DNA from 4 places in the Mesorhizobium sp. B2-4-2 genome. Region 4 is predicted to be linked to each of the others. Evidence: riboswitches for the same ligand, from Rfam matches in the RefSeq annotation. Region 4 holds a riboswitch; each other region holds the start of a gene.

Region 1 (4,348 bases), on a different contig from region 4:
AGGACTATCACGGTTACGCCGGACAAAAGAAGGCCGTGAGCTTCGATACAGACAGTCAGCCGGCGCTGCATGAGGCACCCCTTTAGGCCAGCACCGGAAAGCCTTTGACCGGCTTCGTTTTTATCCGGGGCACGTCGGTTTCCTGTTACCGGTCGCGAACTGATGGCCGCAGATTGGCTGCTGATTCTGCTTTGGGGAAGCAATGTCCACGCATGTGCGCCATCCGATCTGGCTACCGGCCCTCAAGGCCGCGGATGCCCGCACCTTCGCCTCGCTCTACGCGGTCGAATCCTTCGCTCGCGCCACGGTGTCGAGCGTCATCCCGATCCAGGCCTACGAAATCCTCCACAACGAGCAGATCGTCTCGATCCTCTACACCATCGTGGCGATGCTCGGCCTGTCGGTGACCCTGTTCATGCCGATGCTGATCCAGCGCTTCGCACGGCGCTGGGTCTACACGGCGGGCGCCTGCCTGCTGGCGATCGGCTCGTTGTTCTTCGTCACGCATACGCTCGCCGGGCAATTGGCCGGTATGCTGTGCCGTGTCATGGGCGCCAGCGCGCTGTCGATCACGCTCAACCTCTACATCATGGACCACATCCGCAAGACCGATTTCATGCAGGCCGAATCGCTGCGCATGGCGTGGTCGATGTTTGCCTGGACGGGTGGGCCGACGCTCGGCATCTTTCTCTACACGCGCTTCGGCATCTATGCCGCGCATGGCGCGGTCGCCGTATTCGCCTTGGCCCTGCTGGCGTTGTTCTGGACCTACCGGCTCGGCGACAATCCCTCGATCCGGCCGGGCAAGACGCGCCCAGTCAACCCGCTGGCCAATATCGGCCGCTTCGTCGCGCAGCCGAGGCTGAGGCTGGCCTGGCTGATCGCCTTCGGCCGCTCCTGCTTCTGGACGACATTTTTCGTCTATGGCCCGCTGTTCATGGTCATCACCGGTGAGGGCGAACTTGCCGGCGGCATTCTGGTTTCGGCAGGCAACGCGCTTTTGTTCATGGCGATTTTCTGGGGCAAGGCCGGCAAGCGCTTCGGCGGCCGCAGGACCATGACTTTTGCCTATTTCGCCATGTCGGTGGTGCTGCTGGCGGCGGGTGCCGTCGGCGAAAGCGCGCCGCTCGTCACCGGCGCCTTCCTGCTGTGCGGCGCCTTCTTCACCATCGCGCTCGACGCGCTGGGCTCGACCGCCTTCATGCGCTCGGTCCGCTCTTATGAGCGGGCGCAGATGGCTGCGGTCTACCGCACTTATCTCGACTTTTCCGAACTGACGCCGCCGCTGGTCTACTCGGTGGTGCTGGCCTTTTTCGGACTAGGCTCGGTTTTCGTCACGCTCGGCCTGCTTGCGGCGGTCTGCGGTTATGTCACCTGGCGGTATCTGCCGAAGTCGCTGTGAAGCTTACGGCACAAGCGCAGCATGTCGTTCGCGTACCCAATCGTGGAAGCGGTGGAGGTCGTACTCCTCCGGCATCAGCACGCCGGCCTTATGGCGCATGGAGCGCAGCCCTTTCTGGTTGACCTCGCAGATCGCGGCATCCTCCTCCAGCACCTGGGTGCCGAATCCGACGATGTTGTCGATGTCGGTGGCGGCGAGCGCGTCGGGCGCGAACAGCCATTCGGCGGTCAATTCGGTCTGCTCGGGGCCAAGCGGCACCAGCCGTACGGACCTGACATAGTCGACGTGGCCGACGATGAACATCGAGGGCAGGCTGGTGGCGTAGGTCTGGCCGGCGGCGCGCTCGGCCGGCGTCAGGCCCGAAAAGACCGGCCCATGCGCCTGGCCGTCACGTGACCATGTTTCGGCACCCGCCCGCAGCCCGCCGGAAAATTCCGGCGCGTCATTGTCGGCATGGCGGGTCCATTCGGGGTCGTCATGCCGGCCCATCAGGCCGCGGCCGTAGATCGGCACCAGCCGCGACAGGTCCTTGTGGACGCCGGGGCAATGCAGGCATTCGTTGAAGTTTTCCCAGAAGATCTTCCAGTTGCAGTTCATCACCTTGCGCAGCACATGGCCCGATACCAGCGATTCCAGCGGCCAGTTGCCGAGATCGCCGGAGGCCGGGTCGAAGGATGAGTGCGCCGAGCCGGCGGCATCTTCCGCGAGATTGACGAAGACGAAGCCGCGCCAGACCGACAGCGCGACGCGATAGAGCGGATGGTCCGCCTTGTCGAAACCTTCGGGCAGCGTTTTCGATGGCACGCGCACGAGCTCGCCGCGCAGCGAATAGGACCATGCGTGGTAGGGGCAGGTGATCAGCCGCGCCCTCAGCCGCCCCTCGCGTTCCTGGCAAAGCTGCGAGCCGCGATGCCGGCAGGTGTTGTGGAAGGCGCGCAGTTCGCCGGTATCGTCACGCAGCACGACGATCTCCTGGCTGCCGACACGGAAGGTGCGGAAAGCCAGCGGTTGGGCGAGATCAGCTTCACGGCAGACGAGCAGCCAGTTCCTGTACCAGATGGCGTCGAGGTCGCGCTGGTAGGCCGCCGCATCCCAATAGGCCGAGGACGGCAATGTCGGCTCGGCCCGGGTGAGGCCGTTATAGGGGGCGTGCTGGCTCTGGACGGGCTGCATGGCTGGCCTCCTGTGAGGATGGCAGCCGACACCCGGCCACGGAAATTGTCAATTGCAGCGGAGCAAGCGGCCGGACGGCGCTAAAGCGCTTGTCGCCGTCGGAATTTGGTTTGCCGGATGCGGCGATTTTCCCTATAGTCACCTTCGTCGTCGGTTCCGATTGGAGCCAAGAGGGAATGCGGTGCGGGCAGATTTGTTGCCCAATGCCGTGGCTGCCCCCGCAACTGTGTGCGGTAGTCCTCTCCATATGCCACTGAAGATTTTCTTCGGGAAGGTGGGGAAGGGCGCTGATCCGCGAGCCAGGAGACCTGCCGGCGACAGGAAACTGACTTCGATGCCCTCGGGTGGAGGGTGAAAGGACAAGACATGAATACCGCTTCCGTCTCCCTCGGCGCCTCCATCTCCTCGCAGTCGCGCCTCCTGCAGCTCGCGCTCGCGGCGCTGCTCGGCGTTTTCGTCGTAGGCTTTGTCGGTTTCTCGCATATCGACGCGGTCCACAATGCCGCGCACGACTATCGCCACTCGATGGCGTTTCCCTGCCACTGATAGGGATTTGACATCATGAACCTGTTTCGCAACGTCGTGTTCATCGCGGCGATCGCAGGGCTCGTGGCCGGTGTCGTTCTCGCCTGCATGCAGGCCTATGCCACCGTGCCGTTGATCCTGAAGGCGGAAGTCTACGAACAGGCCGGCGGCGGCCACCACCACGACCATACCGCACCGGCCCCGACCGACAACAACGCCATGAACTCTGCCGCCCCGGCGGGCAATGCCATGAGCTCCGCCGCGCCGGCAGCCGCTGAAGCTGTTCCGGCTGAAGAGGAAGGCTGGGCGCCGGCCGACGGCTTCGAGCGCTTCGCCTTCAGCGTGCTTGCCAACATCGTCACCGGCATCGGCTTCGCGCTGGTCCTGGTCGCGGTTTCGGAATTCGCCGGCGGCATCGGCAACTGGCGCCAGGGCGTGTTCTGGGGACTGGCCGGCTTTGCCGTGTTCACGCTGGCGCCGGGCCTCGGCCTGCCGCCGGAACTGCCGGCCATGCCTGCCGCCGAGCTTCTGCCACGCCAGATCTGGTGGACGGCGACGGTGGCGGCGACGGCGATCGGCCTTGCCCTGATCGCCTTCCGCAAATCACTGCCGCTGGCGATTCTGGGCGTGGTGTTGATCGTCGCGCCGCATATTGTCGGCGCGCCGCAGCCGGACAGTTTCGAGACGCCGATTCCGGAAGGCCTGCACCATCAGTTCGTGGTGGCGGTAACCGTAACCAACCTGGTGTTCTGGCTCGTGCTCGGCGCTGTCGTCGGCGTGGTGCGCGGACGCTTCACCGGCAGCGCGACGAGCCTGCGCGACAGCTTTGCCTGATCGCGGAAGACTGACCTTCATCATCGGCGGTGCGCGCTCCGGCAAGAGCGCGCACGCCGAAACGCTGATGACGGCCTTGCCTTCGCCATGGACCTACATCGCCACGGCGCAAGCCTATGACGACGAGATGCGGCAGCGCATCGCGTTGCACCGGTCGCGGCGCGGCGAGGGCTGGACGACCATCGATGCACCGCTTGGCCTTGTCGGTGCACTCGAGGCCCTACCGGAGGACCAGCCGGTCCTTGTCGACTGCCTGACGCTCTGGCTGACCAATCACATGCTGGCCGATCATGATGTAGAGGCCGAATGTCGGCGGCTGGCTGACATGCTGTCGCGGCCGCGCGGACCCTGGTTCGTGGTATCCAACGAGGTCGGGCAAGGCATCGTGCCCGACAATGCGCTGGGGCGCCGGTT
Region 2 (4,348 bases), on a different contig from region 4:
GACGTGCCGCCGTCGAAACGCGGCATCGCCATGGTGTTCCAGTCCTACGCGCTCTATCCGCATATGACGGTCTACGACAACATGGCGTTTTCGATGAAGATCGGCAAGGAAAGCAAGGCCGAGATAGACAAGCGCGTGCGCCAGGCGGCAGAGATCCTGCAGCTGACCAACTATCTCGACCGCCTCCCCAAGGCGATGTCGGGCGGCCAGCGCCAGCGCGTGGCCATCGGCCGCGCCATCGTGCGCAACCCGAAGGTGTTCCTGTTCGACGAACCGCTGTCGAACCTCGACGCCGCGCTGCGCGTCGCCACCCGCATCGAGATCGCCAAGCTCAAGGAATCGATGCCCAACACCACCATGATCTATGTCACCCACGACCAGGTCGAGGCGATGACGCTGGCCGACCGCATCGTGGTGCTGAAGGAGGGCCATATCGAGCAGGTCGGCACGCCGATGGAACTCTACAAGAAACCCGGCAATCTGTTCGTTGCCCAGTTCATCGGCTCGCCGGCCATGAACATCCTGCCGGCGACCATCGACAAATCGGGCAATCCGACCGCCATCAGTCATGTCGGCGGCCGCAAGGCTACGGTGCCGATCGCGACGCCGGCCTCGGCCAAGGGCGCGTCGGTGAGCTTCGGCGTGCGGCCGGAGGACCTGACGATCGCCGGCGGCACGGACTATCTGTTCGAAGGAACGGTGGATTATGTCGAGCAGCTCGGCGAGGTGCAACTCGTCTATGTCGACATCGGCCGCGCCGACCTGCCGCTGGTGACCAAGCTGCCGGGCAATGTCGAGGTCAAGCGCGGGGCGACACTGCGGCTGAGCGCCGACGCCGGAGACCTTCATATCTTCGACGCGGATGGACGATCCTTCGCGCTGCACGAGACGGAAGCGAAAGCGGCCTGAGAGCAGGCCATGAATTAATTGCCGGTCACGCAAAAACAGGAGCGGCGGGCAAAGCCCGCCGCTCGTGTTTGGTGTCAGCTTCGGCTGTTAGTGGCCGAAGAGATTCCGGTCACTGCCCTGAGGGGCGGACTTGTGTACATCGCCCGACGAATTGAGCAGCTTGTAGACGGGCGAGCCGCTGTCGCGGATCGAAGCCGTGTGCGCATTGTCGACCGAGGTGACGGCAGGTTGGTTGGCGCCATTGGAGCCATAGTTGTCGCTGCCGGCAAAAGCGCTGCCCGACACCACCAGAACGGCGGCGGCAGCAAGGATGATCTTCTTCATTTCAAGTCTCCTGAATTTTCGAATTTCGCCAGGACGGCGGAAGGCCCGCCGTCAACTGGAGATCGGCTGTTAGTTGTTGCCGAAGAGGTTGCGATCGGCACCCTGGACAGGCGTCTGGGCAGCCGGTTCCGACTTCTTGGTCGAAGCGGTGTACGAGCTGTCGACGGCGGTGGCCGCAGGGGCATTCGAACCATAATGGTCGCTACTAGCGAAGGCGCTGCCGGAAACAGCCAGAAGGGCGGCGGCAGTGAGAATGATCTTTTTCATTTTTTGATACTCCAGTATTTTTCCGTCCGTCTAGCGGCGTGTCTTGGGAGGAAATCGCGTCGTTCGGACAGCCCCGATGTGGGAAAGCCATACCGCCATTTCCAATCACGAAGTTTTTCCGTGTGGACCAAGTTTCCACCACTTGAAATTGTGCCAGGGCCTTCTACATTCGTTTTTTTCCATTTGTTATCAGATAGTTATTCTAACAGACCGCGCGATCACCAACTGTGTCGAAGGCCCAGTGTTCACACCGTCCTGCACGCATCGTCAACAGAAACGAACCGTTCGGTTCGATTTTAGAGGGCGCTAATAGTCACTTTTCGAAACCGTTAACCTTTTTGCCTCCGCCACGAGACGGAATCCGAGGCGGCGACCTGAGGCTTTCTGCCCCTGCAACGGCGGCCGCACCGTTTTCAGTGCGTGTCGCGCGGCATGGATGCGATGTCGTTTTCATGCCGACGACAAGCCGGCGATCATGGTTAGATCCTGCCATCTCAGGTGCCGCCGCGTGACGACGAGGCGGAGAATTGGGAAGCCGGTCAGAATCCGGCGCTGCCCCCGCAACGGTGGTGGAGTTCAGGTCGCAACGGGAGACCACTGGGCAAAGGCCTGGGAAGGTGTCGCGACAGTCCGCAAGGACAGCTCCAGAGCCCGGAAACCAGCCCGAGATGTTGGACTCGACTGATCGCGGCGGGCGGTCAAGAGGCGGATGGTGCATGTCCGGCGCAAGCCGGCGCGCGGCTTGATCCTTCCTCTCTCCCCTCCGTTCAGTCCTTCAATGTGAGGACAGGACTTCAATGCGAGGACAGGACATGGATGCGCGCAACGACATGCTGAAACGGCTGCAAGGCCGCAGGGACGGCTTCTCACTCGAGCAGCCCTTCTATACCGACGCCGACTACTTCAAGCTCGACATGGAGCTGATCTGGTACCGCGACTGGCTGTTCATCGGCCATGATTGCGAACTGCCCAGGCCCGGCAGCTTCATTACGGTGCAGATCGGCGACTATCCTGTCGTGCTGGTGCGCGACCAGAAGGGCAACATCAACGCCTTCCACAATTCTTGCCGCCATCGCGGCAGCCGCGTCTGCAACACAGACAAGGGCACGGCGGCAAAGCTCGTCTGCCCCTACCATCAGTGGACCTATGAACTGGACGGCAGGCTGCTGTTCGCCAGGCAGATGGCCGAGGGTTTCGACAAGAGCCAGTTCGGCCTGAAGCCGGTCGCCTGCGAAAGCGTCGGCGGCTACACCTTCATTTGCCTCGCCGACGAGCCGGCGGATTTCGCGCCGATGCGGATGATGATCGAACCCTATTTGCTGCCGCACCGGCTGCGCGAAGCAAAGGTCGCCTTCGAGAGCACCATCGTCGAGAAGGGCAATTGGAAGCTGGTCTGGGAAAACAACCGCGAATGCTATCATTGCGCCGGCAACCATCCGGAGCTCTGCAAGACCTTTCCTGAGGCGCCGACCGTGACTGGCGTGCAAGGCGCCGACAGCGACCCGGAGATGCTGGCTCACTGGGCCAAATGCGAGGCCGCCGGCCTGCCGAGCAAGTTCCGCATCGACCCGGCCGGACAATACCGTGCCATCCGCGCGCCGCTGCTGCGCGATGCCGTCAGTTACACGATGACGGGAAAACACGCGGTCAAGAAGAACCTGTCCGACAGCGTTGCCACCGACCGCATCGGCTCGTTGCTGCTCTATCACTATCCGACGACCTGGAACCACATCCTCGGCGACCACGCCGTCACGTTCCGCGTGCTGCCGATCAGCGCCACCGAGACCGCGGTGACGACCAAATGGCTGGTTCACAAGGACGCGGTCGAGGGCGTCGACTACGACCTTGCCGAACTCACCCATGTCTGGACCGAGACCAACGGCCAGGATCGTCGCATCGTCGAGGAAAACGCCTTCGGCATCCTGTCGCCGGCCTATGAACCCGGCCCCTATTCCGAACTGCACGAAGGCGGCGTCATCCAGTTCGTCGACTGGTACGCGCGTTTCATCGGTCCGCGCCTCGCCGAAGACGGCCGGCCGGCCCTGCGCAGCGTTGCTTGAGAGGTAAGGGATGAATGCGATGACGTATCTCGGCCTCTATCGCCATCTCGATCAGATGGCGCCCTGGAACGACAGGCTCCAGGTGCTGGAAGTGATCGGCGTGAGCGACGAGGCGCCTGATGTAAAGACCTTCACCTTCCGCTCCGACAACCAGACCTGGTTCCGCTACAAGCCGGGCCAGTTCGTGACGCTGGAACTGCCGACAGCGGATGGGTTGCTGATGCGCACCTACACGCTGTCGTCTTCGCCTTCACGGCCATTCTCGATCGCGGTGACGGTGAAGGCGCAGGCCGGCAGCACCGGCACACGCTGGATGTTCGACCATTTGAGGCCTGGTTCGCACGTCAAGGCGTATGGGCCGGCCGGAGACTTTTCGCTGCACAGCCACCCGGCGGCCAAATATCTGTTCATCTCGGCCGGCTCCGGCGTGACGCCGATGATGTCGATGCTGCGCTGGCTGAACGACTGCGCGCCATGGACCGATGTCGGCTTCGTCAACTGCGCCCGCCGCCCCGAAGAGATCATCTTCCGCAAGGAGCTGGAATTGCTCGGCAGCCGCATGCCCGGCCTGTCGCTCGGTTTCATGATCGAGGAGCGGTCGAGCCGGGAAGGCTGGTTCGGCCATATGGGCCGCATCGACGCCATCCGGCTGCCGCTTTTGGCGCCCGATTTCCGAGAGCGCGAAATCTTCTGCTGCGGCCCCGACCCCTTCATGCGTGCCGTGCGCGGCATGCTCGAAGCCGCCGGCTTCGACATGGCGAGATACCATCAGGAGAGCTTTGCAGCGC
Region 3 (4,348 bases), on a different contig from region 4:
CTGAGGTCGACGACGATCCTGCCGACCGGGCCGGACACGTCATGCCCCTTCAATCCGATCGCATGGCCAAGTGCTGCAACGACGTCGCCCAACGGAATCATCGTCGAGCCATAGGCGATCGACAGCAGCGCGAACGCGGCGATTGCCAACGCCGCCGCCGTCATGGCCAATAGGAATGCCTTGTGCCGCAAAGTCATGTTCCCGGTTAAAACGCTTCCGGATGCATCGCCCTGGCAATCTTGCCGATCGCGTCGATATTGGCCGGCCCGGGTGTCAGTTCGGCATAGCGAAGCGCCACGAAGCGTTCGTTCCTGACCGCGTCCGTCTCCTTCATTGCCGGATGCGCTTTCAGGAAATCGAGCAGCTTCCGGTAGCCGCCGCCATCCTGATAGTCGAGCAGGATGAGGAATTGCGGATTGCGCGAGGCCACCGTCTCCCAATCCGTGTTGCCCCAGCTGGTGTCCATGTCGGCCATGATGTTGTCGCCGCCGGCCGCGGAAATCATGGCGTTGGGAATGGCGAACTTGCCTGATGTGAACGGCTTGTCCTCGCCGGAATCATAGAGGAACACGCGCGTTCCCCTGCGGGCGCCGACCTTGGCCGTGATTTCGGCGAGCTGCGCCTTCCAGCCGGAGACGAGCTTATCCGCTTCGGCCTCCTTGCCGAAGATCTTGCCCAGCTTCTCGACATCGCCATAGAGCAGATCCATCGAAGCGGCGGGGCGGTTCTTGTCGAGATGGACGCAGCTTTCCGTCAGCACCAGGGTCTTGATGCCGTGTTGCGCCAGCGTATCGGGCGTCACCTCGCCGCCCGGCTTCATGCCGTAGTACCAACCGGCGAAGAAGAAGTCGGGCTCGACAGCGACCAGGTTTTCCAGCGTCGGATATTTGGGCGCCAGTTCCGGGATCGAGCCTTGCTCGGCCTTGAATTCGGGGCCGACCTTGTACCATCCGGTGATGCCGGTCAGGCCGACGATCGACGGCTGCAGCTTCAGGGCGAAGGCCATCTCGGCCATGTTGAGATCGTGAATGACAGCGCGCTTTGGAGGCGCGTCGAAGGTCAGCGACTTGCCGCAGCTGTCGACCGTCACCGGAAAGGCGAAGGCCGTAGAGGCCAGCAGGGAGAAGGCAAGAGACACGGCAAGGCGTTTCACGGATGTTGCTCCTTCGTTGCACGGGAATTGGATCTGCGCTCACGAAGATGGCGCGGCACGGTTCGGAACCTCGAACACCGTCAGCTCGCGGTCCTCCGTCGGGTGGCGCAACCTAAAGACGTCGACACCGAAGATCTCGCGGATCAGCTGCTGAGTGAGTGCTTCGCGTGGCGGCGCCAGCACATGCAACCGGCCATGGCTCATCACCGCGACCCTGGTGGCGAAAGGCGTCACCAGCGCCAGATCGTGCAGCACCGCGATCACGGTCATGCCGAGGCCTGCAACCAGTTCGAGCAACTCGCTGCGCGCCCGCGGGTCGAGATGGTTGGTCGGCTCGTCGAGGAACAGGATCTTCGGCTCCTGTGCGATGGCGCGGGCAAGCTGGGCGCGCTGGCGCTCGCCGCCCGACAGCGAGCCGATGGTGCGGCCAAGCAGCGGCAACAGCCCGGTCCGGCGCAGCGCCTCGACGACAATGTCGCGTTCCTCGCTCCTGTGCCTGCGGCCGGTATGCGGAACCCGGCCGAGCTCGACATAATCGATCACCGCCAGCCGTGGATCCGGTTGATCGGTCTGGCCGACGACGGCGATGTGCAGCGCCCGCTCGGCGGTCGAAATCCTGTCCAGCAGGCGCCCGGTGAGCTTCACTTCGCCCGAACTCGGCCGCAGCATGCCCGACAGCATGCGCAGCAATGTCGTCTTGCCGGCGCCGTTGGGACCGATGATGGCGAGACGGTCGCCCGCCGCCACCGAAAGGCTGACCGGATGCACCAGATGCAGGCCATCCGCCGCCGCGGCCAGGTCGCGGGCCTCGAGAAGCGGCGCGGTCATGGGCAATTCCTTGCAGGGCCTGCCGGAATACGGGCCAGCGTCTTGCTTGCCAATCCTGCCGGACGCTGGCCTGAATTCACCTCGGTGGCGATATCGCGGCAAAGCGTGCACACGATGATGCGATGCATGGGAATGCAGTGAATGCGATCGATGGAGCCGTCCAACTTCCGTCACTTTCAAAAATGGCGACGGAAGGAAGCTGGCTTGAACCGGTCGACAAGACCGAACCCCGCGTCTCCTCCCGGCACACCCCGTCCGGTCAACCCATGCAGATGGCAGGTCTCCTGGCTCGCGGGTCGTTGCGCCATCCTGCCTTCCCAGCCTTGCCGGCCAGTGGCTTCTCGGATTTTGCTCGCCGCTTACAGTTGCGGGGGCAGCCATGGCTTCGACCCGAAAATCGGGCCTCACCATGTTCCCTTTTCACCCCTCGCCTTGCGGCGCGGGGACCATCACGAGTCGCAGCCTAGGATGCAGGCACCGTCGAGGCAAGGTCGATGCATGTTCTGTTATAACGATACAAACTTGTGGTCAATCACTATCGCGCGCCACCAGTTCCAGCGGCCAGACCTCGCGAATGATCTCTGGCCCTTTCGCGCCGGCGAAAGCCGGGAGCGAGGCGAGCAGGATTTCGCCGAGCCGCCGCCCCATCGGGTCAAGGCTCGGACGAAAGCCGGTCAGCGCCGGCGAGAAATAACGGCAGAGCGGCGTGTCGACGATGACGATCACCGCGACATCCTGCCCGGGCTTGATCCCCATTTCGGCGAGCGCTTTGCAGCCGCCGAGCGCCATCGAGTCGTTGTTGAAGATAATCGCGGTCGGCGGATCCTTCGACCGCATGACTTGCGGTGTCACCGCGTAGCCACCGGCTTCGTTGATAAAACCGTCCACAATCAGGCCGGGATCGACTTCGATGCCGTGCCGCCGCAGCGCCTTGCAATAACCCTCCAGAAACAGATAACCGAAATTCAGGTCAAGCGACGGCCGGATGGCGGCGATGCGGCGGTGGCCACGCGCAACCAGCCGGTCGACCGCATCGGCGCCCGCCTTCTCGAAATCCAGATCCAGAGAGGGATAGCTGTCGTCGCCGGACCGGCTTCGGCCGAGCGTCGCGAAGGGAAAGCCGGCCTTGCTCAGATAGTCGATGCGATCGTCCTCGCGCCGCGTCCAGGCCAGTACGACGGCATCGGCACGACGCGTCTCGACGACGCGGCGCAGCCGCTCCTGCTGATAATCCGCCGGCGCGCCCATGACGATGATCAGGTCCAGCCCGCACTCGGCCAATGTCGCTTGCAGTCCGGTGAGGAACGGAATGAAGAACGGCTCGCCATACTGCTGGTCGCCCGGATGCGGCTGCAGCATGAAAGCCACGGCATGGGTGGTGCCGCGGCGTAGGTTCCTGCCCGAGTGGTTCGGTGAATAATTGAGCTTCCGGGCCGCCTCGAGCACGCGCTGGCGTGTCTCGGCGTTCACGTCGGCGCGCCCGTTAAGCGCGCGCGAGACTGTACCGATCGAAATGTTCAGGTGTCGCGCAAGATCGTGAATGCTGGACGCCAAGACCTCCCCCTCCTGCTTCTGGCTAGCACCAGCCGGTCGTGCGGCCAAGGCGTTTCAGAGCCGACGGTACAAATCCGATTGACAATATATGCCATCGGGTGTGTCATCGTAAACGTTTACGGAAGTCATTTACGGACTGCCGTGGGTGCCAGCCAGGAGGGGTTGGCCGGAGGAGCGCTGGATGATGCACGTCGTCCTGGTCGGGTGCGGAGCCATGAGCAAAACCTGGCTCGAGGCCATCAGCCAATCCCCTGCCGTCAAGATCGTCGGTCTCGTCGACCTCGACGCCGACAGGGCGCGCCAGCGGGCACGCGAATACGACCTCGCCGGGGTCGCGATCGGGACCGATCTCGACGTCGTTCTCTCCCAGACCAGACCCGATGCGGTGTTCGACGTGGTCGTGCCTGCCGCCCGTCGCGCCGTGGCGAATTCGGCCTTTGCCCATGGCTGTCATCTGTTGACGGAAAAGCCGCTGGCCGACAGCCCGGACAATGCGCGCGCCATCATCGACGATGCGCGGCGCGCCCGGCGCATCCATGCCGTGGTGCAGAACCGCCGCTACGTCGCCAACGTCCGGCGCATCCGGCGCTTTCTCGGCTCCGGCGCCATCGGCGCTGCGACCAGCATCCATGCCGATTTTTTCATTGCGCCGCATTTCGGCGGTTTCCGCGAAGGCATGCGCCATGTGCTGCTGCTCGACATGGCGATCCATACATTCGACGCCGCCCGCTACATGGTCGATGGCGAGCCGACCGAAGTGTATTGCCGGGAATGGGAGCCGGCCAATTCCTGGTACCGGCAGGGATCGTCGGC
Region 4 (4,348 bases):
ATCTCGGAATAGGGGTTCTGCATGATCCGTTCCTCGACAAAAGGCGATTCGGAAATTACATACGATGCGTATGAATACTAAATAGATCATACGTCGCGTATGTCAATTGGCATACGTGACGTATGTAGATAAGGCCAGAAGAGATGCACAAGCCCCGCAGGGAAATGATCGCCGAAACGCGCGCCAAATTGATTGCCGCGGCCCGGCATGCGTTCGGAACGATCGGTTATGCCGAGGCATCGATGGATGATTTCACCGCATCGGCAGGGCTGACGCGCGGTGCGCTCTATCATCATTTCGGGGACAAGAAGGGGCTTTTGCAGGCGGTTATCGCCGAGATAGACGCCGAGATGGCGGCACGGGTGAATGAGGTTGCAGCGAAAGCACCGACCCGCTGGCAAAGCTTCGTCGACGAATGCACGAGCTACATCGAAATGGCGCTGGAGCCGGAAATCCAGCGCATCATGTTTCGGGACGGTCCGGCCGTGCTGGGGGATCCCGCGCAATGGCCGAACGCCAATGCCTGCGTCGCGTCGATGACCGATCACCTGACGACGCTGCAGGGCGACGGGGTGGTTGTCCCGGGCGTAGACCCCGAGACCGCGGCACGGCTGATCAACGGGGCGAGCAGCCAGGCGGCGCAGCGGATCGCCAATTCGAACGACCCGGAAGCGACGTCGAAGACCGTGGTGGCGGCATTCAAGCAACTGCTCGAAGGATTGTTGAGGAAGGATGCCGGAGCCGCCTGACGACGGCAGGCCGCCGGCAGCGCGCTGCGCATGCCGTATCGGCAATCAAATCAAGGGTTTGTCAGACTTTTCGCATGTTGCCGCCTTGAGGCGTGCGATCGTTGATTTGAGCGGAACTTCGCCCTGTCCGCAAAACGTCTCGCTCATGATCAGCTCGGGCAGCGGCAGCCGCCGCCCCCAGCCATGTGTTTCGAGGTCCGGTTTCGGCGCGAACTCCGAGACACGGCCGACACAGAGATAGGCCACCGGCGTCACATGCTCGGGAATCGACAGAAGGCCTTTCAACGCCTGCGCCTCGATAATGCTGACCCAGCCAACGCCGACGCCTTCGGCGCGCGCCGCCAGCCAGAAATTCTGCACCGCGCAGACCGTGCTGTAGAGATCCATCTCGGGATTGTGCCAGCGTCCCAGCGGCGAACCCTGTGAGCGTCGGCGGTCGCAGGTGATACAGATATTGAGCGCGCTTTCGCAGATGCCTTCCAGCTTGAGCTTGCGGTAGAGCGCCCGCCGCTCTTCCTCGATCGCCGGCAATTCCTGCTCGCGCGCCGCGAGGAACAGGTCGCGCACCTGTTCCCGTCGTTCGGTGCCACGAATGACGATGAAATTCCATGGCTGCATGAAGCCGACCGATGGCGCGTGATGGGCGGCAAGCAGCAGCCGCGCCAAGACCTCGTCGTCGACGGCCTCTGATGTAAAATGGCTGCGGACATCGCGCCGCGTGAACATGGCGCGGTAGACCGCATCGCGCGCCATCTGGTCGAATCCGTCACCCACGGGGATGGTCATATTGTCCGGCATCGCTTGTCCCCTTGCGATTGCAATCAACTGCCGTCCGCCTGACCATGCGGATGACGATGCCTGCCAGGCCGGTCTTCTGGCTCGGGATCAACCCGCATCCGGCGCCTTCCCGTCATCGACAGTGGCATTTACCGGCGCGGTCCCCCTTACAGCGTTGGGCACGCCACGGTATCAAACCGTGTTCCCGATTCTCCCGCTCGCGGCGGGCACCAGGCAGTGGCGGGGACTTTACGACGAAGCCCCTGCGCCGCCAATCCCCGCGGCGACGCGAACGGACGCAAGCGCGATTTTCCCCAACCATCAGGCCGCAACGCATGGCCATCGCCGCGCCGGGGCACTAGATAGGGAGCATGGCCACTCGTCTCTACACCCATCCGATCTTCCTCGAGCACATCACGCCACCCGGCCATCCGGAGCGGCCGGACCGCTTGCGCGCCATTGAGCGCGTGCTCGACGACGAGGCTTTTGCCGCGCTCGACCGCCTCGAGGCGCCACAAGGCGATGAGGCCACCATTCTCTACGCGCATCCCGAGGATTTCGTCGAGCGGGTACGCGCCGCCATTCCCGAGACGGGCATCGCCCGCATCGATGCCGACACAACGGCCAGCCCGAAGAGCTGGCAGGCGGCGATCACCGCGATCGGAGCCGCCAACGCCGCCGTCGACGACGTCTTTGCCGGCAGGGCAGACAACGTTTTCGTCGCCGCCCGGCCGCCCGGCCATCATGCCGAGAAAGCGACCGCGATGGGCTTCTGCCTGTTCAACACGGCGGCCATCGCCGCACGTTATGCACAGCGCAAACACGATATCGAACGTGTCGCCATCGTCGACTGGGACGTGCATCACGGCAACGGCACGCAGGATGTTTTCTGGGACGATCCGTCCGTGCTTTATTGCTCGACGCACCAGATGCCGCTCTACCCCGGCACCGGAGCAAAGAACGAAACCGGCGCCGGCAACATCGTCAACGCGCCGCTTGCGCCGCAGACCGGCAGCGAGGCGTTCCGCGATGCCTTCCTGTCGCGCGTGCTGCCCTCGCTCGACAATTTTGCACCCGACCTGATCATTATTTCGGCCGGCTTCGATGCGCATCATCGCGACCCGCTGGCCGAGATCAACCTGACCGAGGATGATTTCGACTGGGCGACCGGCCAACTCATGCAGCGCGCGGCGCGCCACAGCGGCAACCGGCTCGTCAGCCTGCTCGAGGGCGGCTACGATCTGCAAGGATTGGCATTTTCGGTCGCCGCCCATGTCGGGCGACTGATGAAAGGATGAATGATGGCTGGTGAAACCAACGAAGACGTCAAGGCGATGAGCTTCGAACAGGCTCTCGACGCGCTGGAGAAGATCGTCGATGATCTGGAGCGTGGCGATGTGCCGCTCGACCAGTCCATTAGGATCTACGAGCGCGGCGAGGCGCTGAAGGTGCATTGCGACCGGCTGCTGAAGGCGGCCGAGGACAAGGTGGAGAAGATCAGGCTGTCCCGCGACGGCAAGCCGGTCGGGACGGAGCCGCTGGACGCGGATTGAGGCACGCAGCCGTCTCTCTGGTTTTTGACACGATCATGATTGAGGATAGAACGCGTCCCGATTGAAACGGCTCCAGGACAAGAGGAGATACGGAAGCGATGTGCAGAAACATCAAGACCCTGTTCAATTTTGATCCGCCGGCGACCAACGACGAGGTGCGCGATGCAGCCCTTCAATTCGTTCGCAAGCTGAGCGGAAGGACGCGGCCTTCGAAGCAGAACCAGCACGCATTCGACCATGCCGTCGAGGCCATCGCGGCGTCGGCGCGCGAGCTTCTCGATTCGCTTGAAACCAACCAGCATCCGCGCAATCGCGAGGAGGTTGCGGCCAAGCTGCGGGCGAAGGCGGCGATCCGCTTTGCCTGATCTGGCCAAAGCAGCCATCGGCCGCTGACAAGGAGAGTTCATGAGCTTCTTTCCCGGGAAGGATCCTGAAGCCGGCGATGCCTTTGCCAGCGACCAGATCGAATTGATGGTCATTCCGAACGCCAAGGACATTGGCGGTTTTCAGGTTCGCCGCGCCTTGCCGACTGCCAAAAGGCGGCTGGTCGGTCCCTTCATCTTCTTCGACCGCATGGGCCCGGCCATCCTGCGTGCCGGTCAGGCGCTCGACGTCCGGCCGCATCCTCATATCGGCCTGTCGACGGTCACCTACCTGTTCGACGGCAGGATCAGGCATCGCGATTCGCTCGGCACCGAGATGGTGATCGAGCCGGGTGACGTGAACCTGATGACCGCCGGCCGCGGCATCGTCCATTCGGAGCGCACGCCGGAAGAACTGCGCGGCGCGCCGATGTCGATCTCGGGGCTGCAGACATGGTTGGCGCTGCCGGACGGCAAGGAGGAAGTGGCGCCGGTTTTCGAAAACACCGCTGTCGCGCGGCTTCCCGACATCGACGCGGAAGGCGTCAGCGGCCGCATCGTTATAGGCGATTTCCAGGGGCTGCGTTCCCCGGTGCGAGCCGATTCCGAGACGCTCTACGCCGACCTCAGGCTGGCGCCCGGCGCCAGCGTGAAAATCCCTGCTGACGCGGAAGAACGCGCCATCTATACGCTGGAAGGCGAGGTCTCGATTTCCGGCGACGTGTTTCCGGCGGAACGGCTTCTGGTGTTCCGGCCCGGCGACGAGATCGTCGTATCCTCACAGGCTGGTGCCCATTTCATGCTTTTCGGCGGTGCCTCGCTGGGCTCGAAGCGCTACATCTGGTGGAATTTTGTCTCGTCCTCCAAGGAGCGCATCGAACAGGCCAAGCAAGAATGGAAGACCGGC

What was found. A riboswitch is a leader RNA that binds a small molecule or an ion and turns the genes downstream of it on or off. The one in region 4 is predicted to bind cobalamin.
Region 1: linked by a shared signal. The riboswitch ahead of FJ942_RS15635 (CbtB domain-containing protein) and the one ahead of bluB (5,6-dimethylbenzimidazole synthase) in region 4 are both predicted to bind cobalamin.
Region 2: linked by a shared signal. The riboswitch ahead of FJ942_RS27115 (aromatic ring-hydroxylating dioxygenase subunit alpha) and the one ahead of bluB (5,6-dimethylbenzimidazole synthase) in region 4 are both predicted to bind cobalamin.
Region 3: linked by a shared signal. The riboswitch ahead of FJ942_RS14910 (ABC transporter ATP-binding protein) and the one ahead of bluB (5,6-dimethylbenzimidazole synthase) in region 4 are both predicted to bind cobalamin.

The regions. Positions count from the first base shown of each region.
Region 1 covers NZ_VFVM01000006.1:126,801-131,148, reverse strand. Annotated here, with positions in the region: gene FJ942_RS15645 (MFS transporter) at 203-1,402, shown strand; gene FJ942_RS15640 (aromatic ring-hydroxylating dioxygenase subunit alpha) at 1,406-2,575, opposite strand; cobalamin riboswitch at 2,710-2,906, shown strand; gene FJ942_RS15635 (CbtB domain-containing protein) at 2,942-3,121, shown strand; gene FJ942_RS15630 (CbtA family protein) at 3,137-3,934, shown strand; gene cobU (bifunctional adenosylcobinamide kinase/adenosylcobinamide-phosphate guanylyltransferase) at 3,927-4,348, shown strand, end outside.
Region 2 covers NZ_VFVM01000018.1:66,543-70,890, forward strand. Annotated here, with positions in the region: gene ugpC (sn-glycerol-3-phosphate ABC transporter ATP-binding protein UgpC) at 1-909, shown strand, start outside; gene FJ942_RS27105 (DUF680 domain-containing protein) at 997-1,233, opposite strand; gene FJ942_RS27110 (DUF680 domain-containing protein) at 1,303-1,500, opposite strand; cobalamin riboswitch at 1,980-2,182, shown strand; gene FJ942_RS27115 (aromatic ring-hydroxylating dioxygenase subunit alpha) at 2,313-3,560, shown strand; gene FJ942_RS27120 (hybrid-cluster NAD(P)-dependent oxidoreductase) at 3,580-4,348, shown strand, end outside.
Region 3 covers NZ_VFVM01000005.1:381,803-386,150, forward strand. Annotated here, with positions in the region: gene FJ942_RS14900 (iron ABC transporter permease) at 1-197, opposite strand, end outside; gene FJ942_RS14905 (ABC transporter substrate-binding protein) at 206-1,153, opposite strand; gene FJ942_RS14910 (ABC transporter ATP-binding protein) at 1,193-1,981, opposite strand; cobalamin riboswitch at 2,238-2,447, opposite strand; gene FJ942_RS14915 (LacI family DNA-binding transcriptional regulator) at 2,510-3,535, opposite strand; gene FJ942_RS14920 (Gfo/Idh/MocA family oxidoreductase) at 3,717-4,348, shown strand, end outside.
Region 4 covers NZ_VFVM01000001.1:415,566-419,913, forward strand. Annotated here, with positions in the region: gene FJ942_RS02010 (MFS transporter) at 1-23, opposite strand, end outside; gene FJ942_RS02015 (TetR/AcrR family transcriptional regulator) at 144-749, shown strand; gene bluB (5,6-dimethylbenzimidazole synthase) at 795-1,547, opposite strand; cobalamin riboswitch at 1,596-1,776, opposite strand; gene FJ942_RS02025 (histone deacetylase family protein) at 1,898-2,824, shown strand; gene FJ942_RS02030 (exodeoxyribonuclease VII small subunit) at 2,828-3,079, shown strand; gene FJ942_RS02035 (DUF2277 domain-containing protein) at 3,178-3,444, shown strand; gene FJ942_RS02040 (pirin family protein) at 3,485-4,348, shown strand, end outside.